DNA from 2 places in the Allobosea sp. F3-2 genome. Region 1 is predicted to be linked to the other one. Evidence: riboswitches for the same ligand, from Rfam matches in the RefSeq annotation. Region 1 holds a riboswitch; the other holds the start of a gene.

Region 1 (7,804 bases):
GTCGAGGCGATGAGCTGGCGCAGGCCGCCCTCGATGATCCCGGCGACGAAGAGCATCAGCACGGCGCCGCCCGCCAGCCCCGCCGCGGCCTTGCCGGCAAGCGCCAGACTGTCAAGCCGGCCATACCGTCCCGGAAAGAGCACCTTCTCGGCGATGACCAGGCCGCCGGCACCGCAGAGGATCAGCGCACCGATCTCGGTCACGCCATGGATCGAGACCCAGCCGATGAAGTCGTAGAGTAGCCCACGGTTGTGATGCAGGGCGAAGAAGGCGCCGAGCATGACGCCCTGATAGCCGAGCAGCAGCAGCGTCGGCACGCCGCCGAAGAAGCCGAGCCCGAAGGTCATGATCCCGACCGTCGCGTTGTTGCGGAACAGGAAGCTGGCGAAGACGACGAAGGATTCGACGAAGCCCGGCCAGGGCGCGAAGATCTCGGTGCGGCGTAATTGCTCTGCCGTGCTCGCCGGCCCGCGCCCGCCAGCCATGGTCTCCGGGACCAGGACGCTGAACCAGTTCTCGTTGGGCAGGACGAGCATGAATCCGATAATGACGCCGGCCGCGATGGCGAGTGTCGCCAGCAGGATGTGCCAGCCCGCCTTGCGGACGGCAGCCGGGAAACCGCGCTTCAAGAAACCGGCCAAGGCTTCCATGATCCCGGTTCGCGGCCCGTAGACGACGAAGAAGGCGCGCAGCACCAACCCTTCGAGATAGAGGATCAAGTTGCGGTCGAGTGCGATCGAGCGGGCGACGGACAGTGACGAGGCCGCCGTCCGGTAGAGCAGGGGCAGCTCCCGCAGCTCCTCGGCGGAGAGGCGGGACAGGCCCTTCCTCTCGACCCGCGAGACGAGGTTGTCCAGCGTCCGCCACGCGACCTCGCGGCTTCTGCGGAACTCGGCGCTGCGCAGGGTGACGGTCGCGGCCGGAGCTGGCGATGTGGCGGGCAAAGGGCCGAACGGTTCTATAGCAGCCCCCTCTGCTTGATGGTCAGGTAGCGGTTGACGAGATCGACGGCCAGCCCGCGTGGCGGGATCTCCAGGCAGTGCACGCCCATGCGCGCCAGCCGCTCCAGCACGATGGCGCGCTCGCGCTGCAGGTCGCGGGCGACGACGGCCTCGGCGACGGGGCGGAAACTGCCGGGATCGGCATCGACGACGTTTGCCAGTAGCGGGTCGCTGAGCGTGACGAAGATCACGGCGTGGCGATTGGCCATGCGCTGCAGGCCTTCCAGCAACAGCTCGGCGGTGGTGGTGTCGATGAACTCGGTGAACAGGATCACGAGGGCCCGCCGTTTGAGCCGGGCGTTGAGCTCGGCGAGCCCGAGCGTGAAATTGGTTTCGTCGGCCCGATAGGCGAGCTCGCCCGAGGCGTTCTGAAGCCGGGCGAAGGCGCTGCGGCCGCGCGAGGGCTGCAGGTATTGCCGGATCCGCGCGTCGAAGGCGAAGCTGCCGACATGGTCGCCGCTGCGCAGTGCGACCCAGCCCAGCAGCAGCCCGGCGTGGATCGCGTGGTCGAGCCGGGGCAGCCCGGCGATCGGCTCGGCCATCAGGTAGCCGGTGTCGAAGGCGAGGATGATCTGGTGATTGCGCTCGACCTGGAATTCCTTCGACAGCAGCTTCAGATGCTTGGCGGAGTGCTTCCAGTCGATGAAGCGGTTGTCGAGCCCCTGCACATGGTCGCGCAGCGCCTCGAATTCGGTGCCTTCGCCCTTCTGGCGCTGCACCTTGATCCCGTCGATGGCGTCGCGGCTGAAGAACTGGATGGCGGATGAGGCGATGCCGCGGATGTCGGGCACGACGTCGATCGTGAAAGCTAGTGGCCGGCGCTGGCTCCGGCCGGCGAGGCCGAGCGGCCCGCGCCAGCGCAGCCAGAGCGCCTCGATCACGATTCGGCCGCGGCGCAGCGGCTTCAGCGGCAGCATCGCCGAGGCGCTGGCGCCGGGAGCAACGACCAGCCGGACCGGATCCGGCGGGGTGGCATCGCCGCTCTGCTCGGGCAGGGCCTCTATCGTCACCGGCCGAGAGGCACCGTCGATGGCGGCACCGATGGTCAATCGCCCTTCGCTGCCGATGAAGAGCCGGGACGGCGCATCGACGGAGAGCTTCAGCCGCGATGGCCGAATGCAGAGCAGGGCGTCGACCCCGATCAGCGCCAGCACGAACAGGCCGAGGTCGAAAGCGATCGGCCAAAGCGCCGGGTCGTGCACGAGCAGTGCGACGGCGGCCGGCCCGGTCGCAGCGAAGGTCAGCACGGCACGCAGCGTCGGCCTGATCATCGCGGGGCGGCGACCTGGTCGATGAGCTCGGCGATGATCTTGTCGCTGTCCTGCCCGTCGATCTCGGCATTGGGCGAGAGGACGATCCGGTGTCGCAGCAAGGGCAGGGCGATACCCTTGACGTCGTCGGGAATGACGAAGTCGCGCCCCTGCGTCACGGCGCGGGCCCGGCTGGCCGAGGCCAGCATCGTGGCGGCGCGGGGCGAGGCGCCGGTCTCGATCGCCGGATGGCTGCGGGTCGCGCGGACGAGATCGACGATATAGCCGACCAGCGGCTCGCCGAGATTGATCCCGCCGACGAGGCCGCGCGCGGCGAGCAGGTCGGCTTCGGAAACGACCGGCGACAATCCGAATTCGACGAGCTTCGGCATCGCGGCGCGGTGCCCATGGCGCGCGACGATGGCGTATTCCTCCTCGCGGCTCGGATAGGTCAGGTCGATCTTGAACAGGAAGCGGTCGAGCTGGGCCTCGGGCAGGGGGTAGGTGCCCTGCTGCTCGATCGGGTTCTGCGTCGCGACCACCATGAAGGCCTCGCCCAGCGGATGGGTGACGCCGTCGATGGTGACGTTGCGCTCGTTCATGGCCTGGAGCAGGGCGGCCTGCGTCTTGGGTGGGGTGCGGTTGATCTCGTCGGCGAGCAGGATGTCGGTGAAGATCGGCCCGCGGGTCAGGTTGAAGCTGCTCGATCGGAAGTCGAAGAGATTGGTGCCGATCAGGTCGCCGGGCATCATGTCGGGCGTGAACTGCATCCGCCCGAAACGCAGCGACAGGCCGGCGGCGAAGGATTGCGCCAACAACGTCTTCGCCGTGCCCGGAACGCCTTCGAGCAGGACATGCCCGCCGCAGAGCAGGCTGACGAGCATCAGCTCGACGACCTCATCCTGGCCGACGACGGCTTTGCGGATCTCGCCCCTGATGCCTTCAGTGATCGTCGAGACGTCGCGAAATTCCATGCGGCAGATCCTTGCGCCAGCGGTAGAGGGCCTGCGCTGCGGTCAGCAGCGCGGTCAGGTTGCGGGATTCGGCCGCTGTCATGCGTTCCAGCGCTTCGAGCGGCTTCGTGTCGATGCCGCGGGCGCTCGCCGCCTGAGTGAGCCAGGCCACCAGTGCGGGATCGTCCAGGCGCTGCGGCGCGCGCAGGGCTTTCCCGGCATCGTGGAGCATCATCGTGATGTAGCGGCGCAGGATCGCGGCCTGGTGCCCGGCATGGTCGAGCAGGGAGGCGGCATTGTCGATCAGCGCATAGCGGCCGGCCTCGAGCCGGCGCGGCATGGCTTGCGGCGCGCCGAAGCGCCCCATCGCGGCCCAGAGCAGCAGAGCGACCGCAGCCAGAATTTGGACGAGGGCGAGATTGAGCGGGAACTCGTGGAGGAACTTCAGGAGATTGGGCGGCGCGCGTCGAAAGCCGTGGATCGTCTCGTCGAAGACCTGCGTGCCGTTGCGGCCAGCCAGAAGCGTCGCGATCACGTCCCGCGCGAAGGCGGCGTTCTCGCCCTTTCCGATCCCGTGGTTCTCGATCGGATCGGGATCGGCCAAGACCCAGATGCGGCGGTTGCCCTGTCGCAGCTCGCCGAGCAGGATGCCTTCGGGAGTGGCGATCAGCGGGGTCAGTTTGGAGTCCTTGATGAGCTGGACTTCACCCCGGATCGTCGGGTCGGCGGCCGCGATCGTCTTCTGATACGTGGTCGGCGGGGCGGCCCGTGTGATGGTGCCGCCGTTCACCGCCGCGCTCAGAATGGCCTGCGCCTGCAGAGGCGGGGCGGCTTCGGCCGATTCGATCCAGCCGTTTCGGCGCTCGTCCCGGCGCACGTTCCATTTCGGTAGGACGAGGAGGATCTTGCCGGCGGTCTGAAGCTTGTTGCGATCCTCCTCGCCGGCGAGGCTGCCCGCCGGCTCGGCGAGGATGAGCACACCGTTCTGTCCGAGCATGGCGAGTGGCTGATGCTCGGCGCCGACCGTCTTGTGGCCGAGTTCCCGCAGCAGCTCATGGAAGGCGAGATGGCCGACCGCGGAGCGGGAATAGCTGTTGGCTCCGAAGATGGCTCCCGTCTGGCTGCGGCCTCCGGCGCCGGTCAGCAGCAGCGAGGCGGCGAACAAGGCGCAGAGCGCCGCGCCGAGCGCAGCCAGGACCCGCGGTTGGAAGGTGACGCTCCCCATCATGCCGGGCTCGCCGCCAGCGAGCGCTTCAGCGCCTCGAACTCCTCTCGGCATCCGAGATAAGCCTCCCGATCGGCAGGCCGCCCGCCGAAATAGGTTTGCTCGACCGATTGAACGATGGCGCGGAGTGCGCTGCCACCTGCCTGAGGCAGTGACACGCGGTGCAGGATCTCGCGGCTCGTCAGCGAGGCCGCGAAGCTGGTGCCGAGGCGCAGCCGGATTTCGGCGAGGCCCTTGAGCAGCAGCACATGCATGGCCTCGCCATATTGCCCCTGGCCGGCGAGTTCGTCTGCCTCCAGGCGGGCCTCGTCCATCCGGCTCGATGGATCGGGCGCGTGAGTCTCTGCCTCGCGCGCCGTGATCCGGCGGGACCGGCTGAACACAGGCAGGCTGTCGCGCAACGACCAGATCGTGACGGCGACACCGAGAATGACGGCGCCCCAGAGCAGGATGCGAAGGGTGTCCGCCGAAAGGTTGAACTTCAACCAGTCAAGCCAGCCCGGCATTTTCGCGACCGCGCCAGGCATCTCCGCCTGTATGCCGAGCCGGCTAATGCTCCGCTCGACGATGTCCTGGGCGGACTCTGCGGCCCACGCAGCACAGCACGAGGCCATCGGGCATATTGCCGTGATCAGATAACCCCAGCGCTTCACAGCCTCGAATCCGCATGCAGCCGCATCCGACTATGGAGAAAACGGCCGCTACATCAAAGCAAAACTGCCTCCTGAATCTTCCGGAGATCGGGCCTCCATTGTCGGCTTTTCCACTGAAGCATTCCCCAGAGTGTCTGGTGCGAGACAGGAGACGGCGCTGGTCCCGAATGCCCCCTGAAGGGATATTGACTTTAAGCTCCGGATTTCTAGCATTCCCGCCAGCGGGAGAGATCGTTCCGACCTCAGGGTCGGAACGGCGCCGACGGAGCAACCGCCCCGGAAACTCTCAGGCAAAAGTACCGCTGCGATGATTGAACTCTGAAAAGCAGGGCAGCAGCCCTGCGCCGATGGTGAAAATCGCTGCCCAATGACTGGGCGTGATGAAGCTCTCAGGCCAATGACAGAGGGGGTGCCAGAGACCCGCATTGCGCGGGCAGGAGCACCTATGAACATATCCGACATTTCACGCGTCGCCGTCATCGGAGCGGGCATTACCGGCATCACGACTGCCTACAACCTTGCCCGGCGCGGCTGCGAGGTCACGGTCTTCGACCGCCAGCCCTATGCCGCGATGGAAACCTCCTTTGCCAATGGCGGCCAGCTCTCGGCCTCGAATGCCGAAGTCTGGAACAGCTGGGCCACGGTGCTGAAAGGCATCAAGTGGATGTTCACGCCGGGCGCCCCGCTCCTCGTCAATCCCAGGCCGTCCTGGCACAAGCTGTCCTGGATGGGTGAGTTCGTCGCTTCGATCCCGAAATACGAGCAGAACACGCTGACGACCGCGCGGCTCGCGATCGAGGCCCGCGCGCATCTCATGCAGATGGCGCGCGACGAAGGCATCGCGTTCGATTGCGAGGAACGCGGCATTCTCCACTTCTACCACAGCAAGGCGGAGTTCGAGGCCGCAGCGAAGGTTTCGACGCTACTTGCCAGAGGAGGCCTCGAGCGCCGGGCCGTGACGATGGAGGAGATCCGGGCGATCGAGCCTGCGTTGAAGGGCGAGTTCTATGGCGGCTTCTACACCCCCTCGGACTTCACCGGCGACATTCATAAGTTCACCGTCGGGCTCGCGCGCGCCTGCGAGCGGCGGGGCGTGACGATGCGCCTGTCGAGTGAGGTTCGGTCGATTCAGCACGACGCAGGAGACGGTATCCGGGTAAGCTGGCAGCCGACGGAAGGCGAAGGGCAGGCCGGCCTGCAGGTCGACCGGTTTGACCGCATCGTGGTCTGCGGCGGCGTCATGTCCCGCCAGCTCGCCTCGCGGCTCGGCGACCGCGTCAACGTCTATCCCGTGAAGGGATACTCAATCACGGTTCATCTTCCCGAGGCGTCCGATCAGGAGGCGGCGCCCTGGACGAGCCTGCTCGACGACAGCGCGAAGATCGTCACCAGCCGGCTGGGGTCAACGCGTTTCCGTGTGGCCGGAACGGCCGAGTTCAACGGCTACAACAAGGATATCCGGGCGGCCCGAATCGAGCCCCTCGTCCAGTGGTGTCGCAAGCACTTTCCCGGCATGAGCACGCGGCAGGCCGTTCCCTGGGCCGGTCTGCGGCCGATGATGCCCGACATGCTGCCGCGGGTCATGCGGGGTCGCGATCCGCGGGTGTTCTACAACACCGGGCACGGACATCTCGGCTGGACCTTGTCGGCAGCGACGGCCGACGCTGTTGGTGCGCTTGTGACCGCGCGGCCGAACGCTGCCTGAACGAGGAGGCCGAGGATCGGGCGGGCTGCCGGCGCTCCTGCGCTCGGGAAACCCGCCCGGATCGTCTTGACGGAGCCGATCCAGCCATCACAGGCAAAAACCGAGATTTCCTTCGGGGGCGACGATCCCGAAGGAACCTCGGCTTGGAAAACGGGAGTTGGGCGCAGGCCGTCAGGAGGCCGTTGAATTCGTGAGCTGGGCGCCCCGAAGATGCGAGGTCATATCGAGGGCGTCTCCGACGGCCGCAAACCAGCCGGCGCTCTCCAGTTGCAGGCGGACGCGATAGTTGAGGCCGCCCGGTGTCTCATGTTCCTGAATCAGCTGGTCCAGGCGCTCGAGATCGGTCAGCGCGCTTGTCGTCGCGAGGCCCGAAGAAGCGAGCGCACATAGGTGACGGCCGCCGAACGATCCACGCCGCGTTCGACGACCCAGTCGATCAGCGCCGATTGCAGGGCGAAATAGGGCGACATGAACGCGCTGCACGGCCAGATGGCGGCGAGGGAAGCTTCGTCCGCCACGTCTACGATATCGCCCAGGCCATCGAACAGCGCGCGTGCTCGCGCCACGCTCGGACACAGCACGATCGGTCCTTCGCTGCGTTCGATTGCCGGGATTGGCAGGACCCGCGCCACCTCGGCGGGCGCGCAGCGCTCCCTGACCTCGGCGATCGACATGCCAGCGAGGCACGACAGGACGAGTTGATCGGGGCGGAAACGCAAATCGCGCACCGCTTCTTCGAATTGCGGAGGGCGCACCGTCAGGAAGATCACGTCGCTCGCCGCAACGACAGCCGCATTCGACCGTGCCGGTGAATCTTGGGGTCCGCAGCCGCCAGTTCCGAGGAGAGCTTTTCCGAGCGCGGCGAGAGCTGGATCTCCAGCTCCGGCCAACGCTTGCGGAGACCCAGGATCATGGCTTTCGCAAGCGTGCCGACCCCAAGAAATCCGATCGAATGTTCTGCCATCCAAGTGTGCTCCAAGAGATCGTTCGTCGCAGAGGCGGAAGCGGATGCCGAAG
Region 2 (7,804 bases), 1.1 Mb from region 1:
AACCGCAAAGAGCAGGAAGAGATAGATGATCGAGAAGCCGAACAGCGACCAACAGGCCTTCACGGCGGGCTGACCCTCGGTGCGGCGCCAGACCTGGATCGCGAGCCAGATCATCGCGAGGCCGGTCGTCACCGAGACGGCCAGATAGATCAGGCCGCCGAAACCCATCAGCGCCGGCAGGACCGCGACGGGAGCCATGACCAGCGAATAGAGCACGATCTGCCGGCGGGTCGCGGCCGGGCCGGCGACATTCGGCATCATCGGGATGCCGGCGCGCTCGTAGTCGCCGGATTTGACCAGCGCCAGCGCCCAGAAATGCGGCGGCGTCCACAGGAAGATGATCGCGAACAGCACCAGCGAGTGCCAGCCGAAAGTACCGGTCACCACGGCCTCGCCGATCATCGGCGGAAAGGCGCCCGCGGCGCCGCCGATCACGATGTTCTGCGGCGTCCAGCGCTTCAGCCACATCGAATAGACGACGGCATAGAAGAAGATGGTGAAGGCCAGCATGAAGGCGGCCAGCGCATTGGTGATCAGGCCGAGCACCAGCACCGAGCCGACCGAGAGCGTCAGCCCGAAGGCGAGCGCCTCCGAGGGAAGGACGCGGCCGGCCGGGATCGGGCGCTTGGCCGTGCGGCTCATCAGCGCGTCGATGTCGGCGTCGTACCACATGTTGAGGCAGCCCGACGCGCCGGCGCCGACCGCGATCGCCATCAGCGCGGCAAGCCCGAGGACAGGGTGCACGGAGCCCGGCGCCGTCGCCATGCCGGTCAGCGCCGTCACCACGACGAGCGACATCACACGCGGCTTCAGCAGCGCGAAGAAGTCGCGCGCCTCGCCGGTGGAGGCGGTCAGGCCGTCGGTGCGGGTTTCGAACACAGCAGACATCAGTCGGTTCGTCTTCGTACTCTTGTGAGCGGCGCCAGCAGGCGCAGGGGTATTCGCGGCGATGAAGCGTGCCGCCCGTCTCCGGAACGCCTCGCAAGGCGCTTGGGGGAGGGGCGGCGGCGGGCCCCGAAAGGCCCGCCGCCTCTTGTCTCAGTGGTCCGAGCCGGTGATGCGCGGCAGCGTCTCGAACTGGTGGAAGGGCGGCGGCGAGGACAGGGTCCACTCCAGCGTCGTCGCGCCTTCGCCCCACGGATTGTCGCCGGCGAGCTGCTTCTTCGTGAAGGCGACGATGACGCCGTAGAAGAAGATCAGCAGGCCGAAGGCGAAGATGTAGGAGCCGATCGACGACCAGTAGTGCCAGCCGGCGAAGGCGTCCGGATAGTCCACATAGTGACGCGGCATGCCGGCCAGCCCGAGGAAGTGCTGCGGGAAGAACAGCAGGTTCGCACCGATGAAGGCGACCCAGAAGTGCAGCCGGCCGATCCAGTCCGGGATCACGTAGCCGCTCATCTTCGGGAACCAGTAGTAGAAGCCCGCGAAGATGCCGAACACGGCGCCGAGCGACAGCACGTAGTGGAAGTGCGCCACGACGTAGTAGGTCGCATGCAGCGAGCGGTCGACGCCGGCATTGGCCAGCACCACGCCGGTCACGCCGCCGACGGTGAACAGGAAGATGAAGCCCACCGCCCAGACCATCGGCGCGGTGAAGCGGATCGAGCCGCCCCACATCGTCGCGATCCAGGAGAAGATCTTGATGCCGGTCGGCACCGCGATGACCATCGTCGCGAACACGAAGTAGCGCTGCGTGTTGAGCGACAGGCCGGCGGTGTACATGTGGTGCGCCCACACGATGAAGCCGACGACGCCGATCGCGACCATGGCGTAGGCCATGCCGAGATAGCCGAAGATCGGCTTCTTCGAGAAGGTCGAGATGATGTGGCTGACGATGCCGAAGGCCGGCAGGATCATGATGTAGACTTCGGGGTGACCGAAGAACCAGAACAGGTGCTGGTACAGGATCGGATCGCCGCCGCCGGCCGGATCATAGAAGGTCGTGCCGAAATTGCGGTCCGTCAGCAGCATGGTGATCGCGCCGGCGAGGACCGGCAGCGAGAGCAGCAGCAGGAAGGCGGTGACCAGCACGCCCCAGGCGAACAGCGGCATCTTGTGCATGGTCATGCCAGGCGCGCGCATGTTCAGGATCGTGGTGATGAAGTTGATCGCGCCCAGGATCGAGGCTGCGCCCGCGAGGTGCAGCGACAGGATGCCGAAATCGACCGAGGGGCCGGGGTGGCCGGCGGTCGAGAACGGCGGGTAGACCGTCCAGCCCGTACCGACGCCGTGCGCGCCGGGCGCACCCTCGACGAACATCGAGATCACCATCAGCACGAAAGCCGCGACGGTGAGCCAGAACGAGATGTTGTTCATGCGCGGGAAGGCCATGTCCGGCGCGCCGATCATCAGCGGCACGAACCAGTTGCCGAAGCCGCCGATCACCGCGGGCATGACCATGAAGAAGATCATGATCAGGCCGTGGCCGGTGACGAACACGTTGTAGCTCTGGCCGTTCGCGAAGATCTGCACGCCGGGGTACTGCAGCTCGATGCGCATCATGATCGAGAGGAAGCCGCCGACGAGGCCCGCGATGATCGAGAAGATCAGGTAGAGCGTGCCGATGTCCTTGTGGTTGGTCGACAGAAGCCACCGGCGCCACCCGGTCGGGTGGTCGTGATGGGCCTCGTCATGGCCGTGAGCGTGCTGAGCCGCTGTTGCCATCGTGTTGTCTCCTCGGCGAATTACTTGGACGCGGCGGCGAGCTTGCTGCCCGCGTCTTCGGCATTGGCGAATTTCTGCTTCGCTTCGGCGAGCCAGGCGGCGTAGCGCTCCTGGCTGACGACGCGGAAGGCGATCGGCATGTAGGCGTGGTTCTGGCCGCAGATGAACGAGCACTGGCCGTAATAGATGCCCTCACGCTCGGCCTTGAACCAGGTTTCGTTCAGGCGGCCGGGGATCGCGTCGATCTTCACGCCGAAGGACGGCACCGTGAACTTGTGGATGACGTCGGCGCCGGTGACCTGGACGCGGACGGTCTTGCCGACCGGCACGACAGCCTCGTTGTCGACGGCGAGCAGGCGCGGGGCCTCGGCCTCGGCGATCTTCTTGCCGGCGATGGCTTCGGCGCGCTGCTTCTCGTCCAGCATCAGCGAGTCGAAGCCGAATGCGCCGTTGTCCTGGGCATATTCATAGGACCAGTACCACTGCTTGCCGGTGACCTTCAGGGTCAGGTCAGCCTGCGGCACTTCGAGCTGCAGCTTGAGCAGGCGGAAGGAGGGAATCGCGATGACGACGAGAATCAGGACCGGGATCACGGTCCAGCACACTTCGAGCAGGGCGTTGTGCGTGGTCTTGGAGGGGACCGGGTTGGCCTTCTCGTTGAAGCGGAAGATCACGTAGATCAGCAGCGCCAGCACGAAGAGCGTGACCACGCCGATGATGATGTTCAGCCAGTCATGGAACCAGTGGATGAACTCGGCGACGGGGGTCGCGGCGCCCTGCAGATTGAGCTGCCAGGGGGAAGGCATGCCGGTGCCGGCGACGGCCGGGACGGTCGCCAGCGCGGCGACGGCAAGGGCCGTGGCGGCCACTGTTGCAAAGGTCCTGCTCAGAAATCGCATCGATCCGACATGCTCCTCAATCGACCTGCATGGGAACCGACCGGCTTTGCCCCACGCACGAAGGGGCAACCGCGAAGGTCGCCTCGTTCTTCGGGATTGCGATAAATCAAAGATCACGCTTGCGCCAGTGGGGCAATGACACGGTTCCTCATCATCAGTGCGGCATAATCGCGCGAGGCCTTGACGGAACCGCGCCCGCACCCCCGGGCACGCCTTGACAGGGCGGGGTCTGCATGGTCCCAACGCATTTTATGTGAAGAGCGGCGGGATTCTCTGGCGCGGTCGGCGTTTTGCCTGAATTCTGCGCTTCTGCTGCGGTTTCTGGACGGGTTTCGAAGGATGGCAGGGATGACGAGGATCATCGGGGCGGCAGGCGCCTTGGCGCTGGCGCTCATGGGGACGAGCCTCTACGCCGGCTCCGCTCTCGCGCAGGGCGCGGTGCGTTCCACACATGGCGACTGGCAGATGCGCTGCGAGGTACCGCCCGGCGCCAAGGCGGAGCAATGTGCTCTGGTCCAGAACGTCGCGGCCGAGGATCGGCCGAATCTCACGCTCCTCGTCATCGTGCTGAAGACCGCCGATCAGAAAAGCCGGCTGCTGCGCGTCGTCGCGCCGCTCGGCGTGCTGTTGCCGTCCGGGCTCGGCCTCAAGATCGATGACAAGGACATTGGCCGCGCCGGCTTCGTGCGCTGCCTGACCACCGGTTGCGTCGCCGAGGTCGTCATGGACGACAACCTGCTCGGTCAGCTCAAGGGCGGCAAGAACGCGACATTCATTGTATTCCAGACGCCGGAGGAGGGGGTGGGCGTGCCCGTCTCGCTCAACGGCTTCGGCCCCGGCGTGGAGGCGCTGCCTTGATCGACCAGACTTTGATTGCGGGCCGCTGGCTCGCCCTGCCGCTGCTTTGCCTGGGTCTTGCCGGCTGCGGTTCCTCCTCATCGTCCTCCGGCGGCAGCACGGCGCTCAACATGCTGATGTTCCAGTCCGCGAAGGCGCCGGAGCCCGATCAATTGCCGAAGGGCGACGATCAGAACGAGCTGATCTGCCCGGAGGTCATCGTCGCCGATGGCGGCGCCGCGATCCGCGCCCAGGCCGGCCAGGACTCAAGCGGTCTGCGCTACCAGATCTCGATCACCAATGTCGCGCGCGAGTGCACGCCCACCGGCAATGGCGGCTTCCGCCTCAAGATCGGCGTCGAGGGCCGTGTGCTTCTCGGCCCGGCCGGCAGCCCGGGCAGCTACGGCGCGACCTTGAGCACGACGGTGACGCGCGGCACGGCGACGGTCGCGCGCCGCGGCTCGCGCGTCGGCGGCACGATCCCGTCCGGCCAGAGCGGCGTCGACTTCTCGCATGTCGAGGACGGCATCGTCGTGCCGGCTGGCAAGGGCGATGTCGAGATCATCGTCGGTCTGGGTCAGGGCGGCGCTGCCACCCCGGCCCGCGCACGCCGGCGGTGAGCCGCCCTCCCTTCTCCCCTTGCGGGAGAAGGTGGCTCGGCGAAGCCGAGACGGATGAGGGGGCGCGCGACGACTGCCACGTTGCGCCCGCCATCAGCCTTCATCGGAAAGGGCGGCGCGACCCCTCATCCGCCCCTTCGGGGCACCTTCTCCCGCAAGGGGAGAAGGATTTGCCGTGCATTGAGGCAAGGCGCCGATTGACTTGAGGGCGGCGTCTTGTATCTCTGCCCTAGCCGCATATCCCCGCGGGAGAGACCGGGCCTGATCCGTCAGGGCCGGCGCCGAAGGCGCAACCGCCCCGGAAACGCTCAGGCAAAAGGACCGCTGGGGACTTGGCGCTCTGGAAAGCGGCGGGAAGCGATTCCCGCCCACCGACGGGTGTAACTCGTCCGGCCTCACGGTCTGGCGGGGAAATCTCTCAGGTCCCGAGACAGAGGGGGCGCGTTCCGGACGATACCGTCCGGGGCTTGCGCACGACTCTGGGAGGGGCACGCCATGGCTGCCGAGGCCACCATCGACACCGCCGGCGCGCCTGCGCCGCTGAAGACGCCGCTGCACGCCCGCCATGTCGCGCTCGGCGCTCGCATGGTGCCCTTCGCCGGCTACGACATGCCGGTGCAGTACCCGGCCGGCATCCTGACCGAGCACAACTGGACGCGCGAGAAGGCGGGGCTCTTCGACGTCTCGCATATGGGCCAGGCCTTCCTGGTCGGCCCCGATCACGAGACGACCGCAAAGGCGCTTGAAGCGCTGATTCCTGCCGATATCGTCAATCTCGCCCCCGGCAAGCAGCGCTATTCGCAGCTCCTCAACGAGGAGGGCGGCATCCTCGACGACCTGATGGTGACGCGTTCCGCCGATCCCGACGAGGACGGCGCGCTCTATCTCGTCGTCAACGCCGCCTGCAAGGACGCCGATTACGTCCATATCGAGGCGCGTCTGCCGTCTAACGTAAAGCTGATCCGCGCCGAGCATCGCGGCCTGATCGCGCTGCAGGGGCCGGGCGCCGAAGCCGCACTTGCGGCCATCGCGCCGGAAGCCGCCGAGATGGGCTTCATGACCTCGCGCACCATGAAAGTCGCAGGTATCAAGGCCAATGTCAGCCGCTCCGGCTATACCGGCGAGGACGGCTACGAGATATCCGCCGCTGCCAGCAAGATCGGCGAGATCTGGGACACGCTGCTGCTCGACGCCAGGGTCAAGCCGATCGGGCTGGGTGCCCGCGATTCGCTCAGGCTCGAAGCTGGGCTTTGCCTCTATGGCCACGACATCGACACCACGACCTCCCCGATCGAGGCCGCGCTCAACTGGTCGATCCAGAAGCGCCGCCGCGAGGAGGGCGGCTTCCCCGGTGCCGCGCGCATCCAGCGCGAGCTGGCCGAGGGCGTGTCGCGCATCCGCGTCGGCCTGCTGCCGGAAGGTCGTGCCCCGGCCCGCGAGGGCACGGAGATCGCGACGCCGGAGGGCGAGGTGATCGGCACCGTTACCTCGGGCGGTTTCGGCCCGACGCTGAACGGCCCCTGCGCCATGGGCTATGTTGCCAAGGCCCATTCCGCGCCGGGCACCAGGCTCGACCTCATCGTGCGCGGCAAGCCGTTGCCGGCTGTCGTGGCGCCGATGCCTTTCGTCCCCAACGGCTACAAGCGCTGATCTGATTTTCGATTTTTCGCCAGGAGGAAACCATGGCCGAGACCCGCTACAGCAAGGACCACGAATATATTCGCATCGAGGGTGACGTCGGCACCGTCGGCATCTCCGACTATGCCCAGTCGCAGCTCGGCGACGTCGTCTTCGTCGAGCTGCCGTCGGTCGGCAAGGCGCTGAGCAAGGGCGGCGAGGCCGCGGTGGTCGAGAGCGTCAAGGCCGCTTCCGAGGTCTATGCCCCGGTCTCCGGTGAGGTTGTCGAGGTCAATGCCGAGCTCGAAGGCGCGCCGGGCACCGTCAACGAGGACCCGGCCGGCAAGGGCTGGTTCCTCAAGATCAGGATCAAGGACGCGGCCGAGCTCGACGGGCTGATGAACGAGGCCGAGTACCAGAACTACGTGAAGACGCTCTGATCGCCACCGTCATTCCGGGGTGGGCCGAAAGGCCCGAGCCCGGAACCCATGACCACGACGCTTCCGAAAGAAGCACGACGGTCGGGCTGGCCTTCGAACAACTGTGTTCATGGGTTCCGGGCTCCTCGCTGCGCTCGGCCCCGGAATGACCCAAGGATGAATTCCATGCGCTATCTCCCGCTCACCGATACCGACCGCGAGGACATGCTCGCGCGGATCGGCGTCTCCGACATCGACGCGCTGTTCAGCGATGTGCCCGCCGGCAAGCTCCTGAAGGCCCCGGTCGATCTGCCCCGCGCCAAGGGCGAGCTCGAGGTCGAGCGCATCCTCGGCAGGATGTCGGCGAAGAACATGGCGGCCGGCTCGGTGCCGTTCTTCGTCGGTGCCGGCGCCTACAAGCACCATGTCCCGGCGACGGTGGATCACCTGATCCAGCGCTCTGAGTTCCTGACCAGCTATACGCCCTACCAGCCGGAGATCGCGCAGGGCACGCTGCAATATCTCTTCGAATTCCAGACCCAGGTCGCGGCGCTGACCGGCATGGAGGTCGCCAACGCCTCGATGTATGACGGCTCCACCGGTACGGCTGAGGCCGTGCTGATGGCGCATCGCGTCACCAAGCGCCGCAAAGCAGTGCTCTCGGGTGGTTTGCACCCGCACTACACCGCGGTGGTGAATACGCTCTCCGAGATGGCGAATGACGAGACCGTGGTGCTGAAGCCCGATG

What was found. A riboswitch is a leader RNA that binds a small molecule or an ion and turns the genes downstream of it on or off. The one in region 1 is predicted to bind glycine.
Region 2: another riboswitch for glycine. It lies ahead of gcvT (glycine cleavage system aminomethyltransferase GcvT); the one in region 1 lies ahead of FQV39_RS07100 (D-amino acid dehydrogenase).

The regions. Positions count from the first base shown of each region.
Region 1 is NZ_CP042331.1:1,537,353-1,545,156, reverse strand. It holds gene FQV39_RS07125 (stage II sporulation protein M) at 1-944, opposite strand, end outside; gene FQV39_RS07120 (DUF58 domain-containing protein) at 959-2,272, opposite strand; gene FQV39_RS07115 (AAA family ATPase) at 2,269-3,225, opposite strand; gene FQV39_RS07110 (DUF4350 domain-containing protein) at 3,194-4,432, opposite strand; gene FQV39_RS07105 (DUF4129 domain-containing protein) at 4,429-4,935, opposite strand; glycine riboswitch at 5,295-5,394, shown strand; gene FQV39_RS07100 (D-amino acid dehydrogenase) at 5,543-6,787, shown strand; gene FQV39_RS33065 (hypothetical protein) at 7,132-7,557, opposite strand; gene FQV39_RS33060 (hypothetical protein) at 7,554-7,804, opposite strand, start outside.
Region 2 is NZ_CP042331.1:2,654,596-2,662,399, reverse strand. It holds gene FQV39_RS12280 (heme o synthase) at 1-888, opposite strand, end outside; gene ctaD (cytochrome c oxidase subunit I) at 1,039-2,664, opposite strand; gene coxB (cytochrome c oxidase subunit II) at 2,685-3,563, opposite strand; gene FQV39_RS12265 (invasion associated locus B family protein) at 3,912-4,421, shown strand; gene FQV39_RS12260 (hypothetical protein) at 4,418-5,020, shown strand; glycine riboswitch at 5,257-5,354, shown strand; gene gcvT (glycine cleavage system aminomethyltransferase GcvT) at 5,516-6,670, shown strand; gene gcvH (glycine cleavage system protein GcvH) at 6,703-7,077, shown strand; gene gcvPA (aminomethyl-transferring glycine dehydrogenase subunit GcvPA) at 7,243-7,804, shown strand, end outside.